DNA from 3 places in the Pelagibacterium mangrovi genome. Region 3 is predicted to be linked to each of the others. Evidence: predicted binding sites of a transcription regulator. Region 3 holds the regulator's gene; each other region holds the start of a gene.
The links. The regulator LexA, encoded in region 3, represses DNA repair genes until DNA is damaged. The targets are predictions, from matches to a motif close to TGTTCNNNNTGTGTTCNG.

Region 1 (2,265 bases), on a different contig from region 3:
GACGGCACTTTGGGCAATCGCTCCCCCGATACTGACCGAGAGCGTGCAGCTTTGGTCGTCGGCGGTGAATTCGATTTTCCGGACGGCCTGACGGATCGCCTCGGCGGTGCTTCGGGCCGGCTCGATATCGGACCCGTGCAGCAATACGCCGAATTCCTCTCCGCCCAGCCGTCCGATGATATCTTGCGGCTCGACCGAGGCGGCGATGGCGGTGACGATCAGCTTGAGCGCTGTATCGCCGCTAGCATGGCCGAAGCGATCGTTGATGGATTTGAAGTGATCGGCATCGATCACCAGCAACGTCCCGCCGGGATTGGCCTCATCCGTGAGCGCGGCGGTCGCCGCTTCGACGAAAGCACCGTGATTGAAGCAATTGGTGAGGCTGTCGCGCGCCGCCGCGGCCTCCAGCCGTTCATAGGCCATCTGCAACTGGAACTGGCGCATCGTCATGCCGAATACCATCGGCCCGCCCAGGATGATCGGCGCCACGACGGCCGCGATCAGCCCGACCTCGTTTATCCCCTGGGAAAAGATTTCGAGCAGCGCGGAGGAGACGATGGCGGAGATGATGACGGCAAACACCGTATATTTGGTGGTCCGTATTGCGATTTTCGCCCAGGCCTGCCGTGGCAGTCTGAATTCCCGCTTCATCCATGCTGTCCTGAAAATTTCCGCGTCCGGGGCGGACACTAGGACTTAAGGGGTGAACACAATCTTGCGGCCATCGCGCAAATGCCGCCTATCGCGCGGAATCCACAGGAAGTATCAACAGGAATGTTTTCGCTTTGTTCACTTTGTTCTTTGTAGGGTCATATCCGTTGGCCTAGACTGGGAGCATGTTGGAAGTGGTGCGAATCATGGGGATCGATCCGGGGCTTCGGCGGACCGGGTGGGGAATCATAGAGGCCGAGGGCAATCGGCTTCGGTTCATAGCCTGTGGCGTGCTCACCCCGGCCGTCGATGAGGAATTGGCGCTGCGGTTGGTCCATCTTCATGAAGGGTTGATGCGGCTGATCGCCGAACATCACCCCACCGAAGCTGCGGTGGAGGAAACCTTCGTCAACGCCGGGGCGCGGTCCACCCTGCTGCTCGGTCAGGCGCGCGGCATCGCGGTGATGACGCCGGCCTCGATGGGTCTGCCGGTAGGCGAATATTCGGCCAATCTGGTCAAGAAGTCGGTCGTGGGCACCGGACACGCGGAAAAAAAGCAGATCGAGTTGATGGTCAAGACGCTGATGCCGGCCGCCAATTTCAAATCGGCCGACGCCGCCGATGCGCTGGCCATCGCCATCTGTCATGCCCACCACCGGCAACACCGCAAGCTGGCCAAGAGCGCATGATCGGAAAGCTCAAGGGGATCGTCGAGACCATCGGCGACGACATCGCGCTCATCGACGTCAACGGCGTCTGCTACGAGGCCCATTGCTCCGGCCGCACGCTACAGGCGCTGCCGCGCGTGGGCGAGGCGGCGGCGCTGTTCATCGAGATGATCGTTCGCGAGGATATGATCCGGCTCTATGGCTTTGCGACCGAAACCGAAAAGCTCTGGTTCAAGCTGCTGATGACCGTGCAGGGAGTGGGTTCGCGCGTCGCGCTTGGCATCCTCTCCACGCTCTCGCCCTCGGATCTGTCCTCGGCTATCGCGCTGCAGGACAAGGCGATGGTCGGCCGTGCCCCCGGCGTGGGTCCCAAGCTCGCCCAGCGCATCGTCTCCGAACTCAAGGGCAAGGTGCCTGCGCTCGGCGCGGTGGACGCCGGCGTCATCGGCCTGCAAACCGCGTTGGGAGAGGGCGTCGCCGGCAGCAATGTTTCCGACGCCGTCTCCGCCCTCGTCAATCTCGGCTACGCCCAGGCCCAGGCATCGGGCGCCGTGGCGCGCGTGGTGGCGAAAGAGGGCGAGGACACGGCGACCGAAAAGCTTATCAGGCTGGGGCTACGGGAATTGAGTTCGTGAGTGGGGCGTTGCAATCGCGGGCCTCGAGCAATAGCAAGGCACAATGACCGACCTCACCGACGCCGCTTCCGGGCGCGACGACAGCCTCGACGTATCGCTTCGCCCCTCGGGTTTTTCCGAGTTCATCGGGCAGGAGGCGGCGCGCGCCAATCTGCAGGTGTTCATCGAGGCCGCGCGGCAGCGCAAGGCGGCGCTCGATCATGTGCTGTTCGTCGGCCCTCCGGGCCTGGGCAAGACGACGCTGGCGCAGATCATTTCGCGTGAACTCGGCGTCGGGTTTCGGGCAACATCGGGTCCGGTGATCGCCAAGG
Region 2 (2,265 bases), on a different contig from region 3:
GCTCGATGCTTCCAATATCGAAGTGTCGGTTTCGGGCGGTGAGGTGACCCTGAGCGGCAATGTCACCAACAGGCAGGACAAGCGCCGCGCTGAAGATATCGTCGACGACGTCTCCGGCGTGAGTCATGTCCAGAACAACCTTCGGGTCGCGCAGGCGCGCGACAATGACGGTTCCACCACCGCTCGGTGATATTTTGGCAGGCCCTGCCCTTGGTGGCGGGGCCTGTTTTTGCCGCTAACGGACGCACTCAAAACTCCAGTCAAATTCGGGTGGCGGATTTTCCTTGCAGCGTCACAATGGCCCCTATTGCAAGGAGCCTTTGCCCTGACCCTTTTTGGCAAGACGATACCCTCGCCCGTGGGCACACTGACGCTGGTGGCCGCCCCAGACGCATTGGTGGCTGTGCTTTGGGAGAACGACGATCCGCGCCGAGTTCCGTTGGGTCCTCTTACGGTTGATTCCGGCCATCCCGTACTGGGTTTGACCGAACGCCAATTGGGCGAGTATTTTGCCGGGCAGCGCACTCGTTTCGAATTGCCGCTGTCTTTCCCCGGCACGCCGTTTCAGAAAATCGTCTGGGCGGCGCTTCTCGATATTCCCTATGGCGTGAGGCGCAGCTATGGCGACTTGGCTGTGGACTTGGGAAAACCGTCAGCCGCTCGCGCTGTCGGCGCTGCCAATGGGCGCAACCCGCTTTCGATCATCGTGCCATGCCATCGCCTGATCGGAGCTGACGGCAGCCTTACCGGGTTTGCCGGGGGACTGGATGCAAAGCGTTATCTGCTCGGTCTGGAGGACCGCGCCGCCGGCGGGCTCTAGCCCAACGGCCACCGCCCGATGTCGAGCGCCCTGCCCTTGCCTTTCTGAGCCAACACGAATTCGCGCACCGTCCACTCGATCGGCCGGGTGAGCCTGATTTCGTTTATCGCCGGAGTAGGCCGCAGCAGAGTGATGTGGGGATGGAAGTTCCATTTCCCCGGAGGCAGGGCGGACTTGATCAAAGCCGATTGCAACTGCCGGTGAAATGCGAGCAAAGCGCCCGAGGCCTGATTGCCGTGAAGCACGATGCATCTGTTTCCCGGCCCTCCAAAGAGCGAAACCGTATCGAACCAGGCTGGAAACGCGCCGCATCTGATAGAGGCCGCGGCATCCATTGCCGCATCGATATCGCCCTTGCGGACCCCGCGCCCTCCCACCGGGCAAAGCGAAACATGGAGCCGGTCGGCCCGATAGACGCTTCCTTCGAGCCCTAGACGATATTTCATCGCTCGCGCGAAATCCTCGATGGGTCCAGCTATCTCTTCGGTCGGGCGCAGGGCAAAATAGCAGCGATTTGCGAATGGTGCGGGTTGGTCCGCGAATAAATCCAATGAGAACATTCTGACGCCTCCACATCAAATGTTCCTATTATGTTCTCATTTCTCGTTGGCTTTGTCCACCGCCGAGGAGTCTACCGACGCGCGATGGCCTGCCAGCACATGTCCGCGATCTGATCGACCTCTTCGGTCGCAATCGGTCGGGGATCTAGGCGACGGCGCTTGATCGCGTGGCGGATGGCGCCGCGCACGAAACTCGCCAGAAGAAAGGATTGCCCTTCGCGCACCTGCCCGGACTTCTGGCCGTCCTCGAACAACCGCCGGGTATAGTCGAGGAAGCCGGAGAATGTCGCCGCGATATCGGCACGACTGAGTTCGGGCGAATTGTCGAGATATTCGAATATCCGCGCCCGCTCGGGACCTTCGAGGATGAAGGCGATGTAGTCGGAAATGTATCGGCGGATGCGCGCACCATGATCGACGTTTTCGGCGTGCTCGACCATCATGGTGGCCGCCATTTCTTCGCCCACGCGTGCGTAAACGCCAAGCACCAGCGCTTTCTTTGACGGAAAGTAATTGTAGAGCGAGCCGGTGGCCACGCCCGCGCGCACCGCGATCGCGGCCATCGAGCACTGCAATCCGTTTTCCACAATCAACTGGGCGGCGGCATCGAGGATTCGATCCCGTTTATTCACAGGCATATGCATAGTGAATGAACCTTCATTCATCCGTCATGTTGCCAAGGTAGCTGTCTTCTCGACCGGGCACAAGCCGTCTCGAACGCGGCGGGATGCAAGCGATCGACTGGTCCAGGGCGCCGAGGGCGCAGCATCAACAGCAGGACAAGCGTCATGACCGAACATTACACATTCGTTCACCTCACCGATTTGCACATCGGCAACCCCGATATCGTCGACGATCATCTGTTTTCCGATACGAGCGCAAATC
Region 3 (2,265 bases):
AATACCTATTCGGGCGGCGCGGAGGCGCTGATCGCAGGGATCGGCGGCGGTGCACGGCTTTATGCGCTCACCGCCGCGGTCGATCTGCGGGTCACCGATACGGAATCGACGGAAATCGTGCGCGCAGGCACCTATTCGAAACAGGCTGTCGGGACGGAGGTTTACGCCTCGGTCTTCCGCTTCTTTTCGAACGATCTTTACGATATCCGGATCGGCGACAAGTCGCAGGAAGGGCTGCATGCGGGCATCCGCTGGGTGTTGGCCGAAGCTGCGTATGACATCGTCTCCTCCATCGTGAACCACAACGGCTCGTGCGACAGCCGTCTGCCCGAGGTTACCCAGGAGCTCCGTTCCGAACAGGCCGTGCATCGTGCCGAGGTGGCCACCGGAGCAAGTTGACCGTCGGTCATTGTCGCAAGCATTTCCCGGTCCTGCGCCGAAAATTCCTGCCGAACCAAGATCTGAAGATCATAGCCGCGTCGCGCGTTCAATGTTCCGCACGAATGTAATTCTATCGAAACACTTGCAGAACATTTCCGGAACACGTATAAAAGTTCAATATTTGTTCCGATTCTACGCCGCCGAGGGGCCCGACAATGTTGACGCGCAAGCAGCACGAACTTCTGATGTTCATTCATGAGCGGATGAAGGAGAGCGGCATCCCGCCCTCTTTCGACGAAATGAAGGAAGCGCTTGATCTCAAGTCGAAATCGGGGATTCACCGTTTGATCACGGCCCTTGAGGAACGCGGGTTTATTCGCCGCCTGCCCAACCGGGCGCGCGCGCTGGAGGTTGTCAAGCTTCCCGATTCGATGAATCCGTCCTTGGGCGGCCGCAAGGCGCGGTTCGAGCCGAGCGTCATCGAAGGTAATCTGGGCAAGGTTCCCGCCAAGCCGGTGGCCGCCACTGCGGAAAATGGTGGTTCGGTTTCCATTCCCGTCATGGGGCGCATCGCGGCTGGTGTTCCCATCGAAGCGATCCAGACTCACTCTCACTCGATAGCCGTTCCCCCTGAGATGCTGGGTGCCGGAGAGCATTTCGCGCTGGAAGTGCGCGGGGATTCGATGGTCGACGCCGGTATTTTCGATGGTGACACGGTGCTGATCCGCAAGCAGGACGCTGCAGGCAATGGTGAAATCGTCGTCGCTCTGGTCGATGACGAAGAAGCGACCCTCAAGCGTCTGCGCAAGAAGGGCAATGCCGTGGCGCTCGAAGCGGCCAATCCGGCGTATGAGACCCGCATTTTCGGGCCGGATCGCGTGAAGGTTCAGGGGCGGCTTGTGGGACTTTTGCGGCGCTATTGAGCAGCGCAAAGACTATAAGTCCCGGACTTTGGGATGACGGAATTTTTCCTAATCCGACGCCAGCCGCCACGGGCGCGAGGGCGTATCGATCCCGGTCCGTATGGTGGGGGAAGCCTCGGGACCATTCCAGTCGACCATATGCGCCCCGTAGCGCGCAAGTTCGGATGCATCGATGACCAGATGGGCGGCTGATCGACAGACTTCAGGCGCTTTGATGCGGGCGATCACCACGTCGGCGATCCGGCAATCCTCATCGAATGCCGATCGGTCCTTGACGAGGGCGATCGTGTATCCCTGATCGGTTTCGAGCACGCAGCCGAGGCTATCGCAGCGGGTTGCATCGTGACTGTCCGCTATGGAAGTGATGTAGCGCTCCGACCAGACGTTGGTGGCGAATGTGCCGTTTCGGCCCGCCATCAGGGCGACCGCCCCGTCGTGGCGGACCGCAACGGCCTGGCTTTGGTCGGCGATAAATATGTCGGGCGCCCGCTCGATGCAAAAGATCGTGATGATCGGAACGGCGAGTATGGGGCCTGAAAGCCGTATCCTATTGCGGAAATAGGCAAGCCACGCCAGCGCAGCCAGGGCTACAATCAGGGCGGCTGGCGAGAGGATCGGACTGGGATCGAATCCGCCGCTCAACTCGCGCACGAAGGCGGCGCACCAGAGCATTGCCTCGATGCTCCAGCCCAAGGCCGCGTAGGGCAAAACATCAAGCCCAATCGGGATCAATAGCGTGCCGAGCAACGCCGCCGGCATCATCACGAAGCTCACAATCGGCATGATCATGAGATTGCCGACCACACCGAATGGTGCCGTCTGCTGAAAGTGATAGGCCGTGAAGACGACCGTCGCCAATCCGGCGATGACGCTGGTCATCGCAACACCGATCGTCATGCCGAAAGCCTTGGCGCGAACCGGTGTTTCTCGATTGTCCCGCCGTCGCCGAACCAGTTCATAT

Region 1: ruvC (crossover junction endodeoxyribonuclease RuvC) is a predicted target of LexA. The motif match lies at 776-793, and genes of this name have one in related genera.
Region 2: V4T21_RS17615 (2'-5' RNA ligase family protein) is a predicted target of LexA. The motif match lies at 1,401-1,418, and genes of this name have one in related genera.

The regions. Positions count from the first base shown of each region.
Region 1 is NZ_JBAFXA010000001.1:476,323-478,587, forward strand. It holds gene V4T21_RS02295 (GGDEF domain-containing protein) at 1-651, opposite strand, end outside; gene ruvC (crossover junction endodeoxyribonuclease RuvC) at 837-1,340, shown strand; gene ruvA (Holliday junction branch migration protein RuvA) at 1,337-1,954, shown strand; gene ruvB (Holliday junction branch migration DNA helicase RuvB) at 1,998-2,265, shown strand, end outside.
Region 2 is NZ_JBAFXA010000011.1:10,292-12,556, reverse strand. It holds gene V4T21_RS17625 (BON domain-containing protein) at 1-190, shown strand, start outside; gene V4T21_RS17620 (methylated-DNA--[protein]-cysteine S-methyltransferase) at 308-820, shown strand; gene V4T21_RS17615 (2'-5' RNA ligase family protein) at 817-1,266, opposite strand; gene V4T21_RS17610 (TetR/AcrR family transcriptional regulator) at 1,452-2,012, opposite strand; gene V4T21_RS17605 (metallophosphoesterase) at 2,169-2,265, shown strand, end outside.
Region 3 is NZ_JBAFXA010000003.1:232,471-234,735, forward strand. It holds gene V4T21_RS06270 (CsgG/HfaB family protein) at 1-399, shown strand, start outside; gene lexA (transcriptional repressor LexA) at 597-1,304, shown strand; gene V4T21_RS06280 (ComEC/Rec2 family competence protein) at 1,353-2,265, opposite strand, start outside.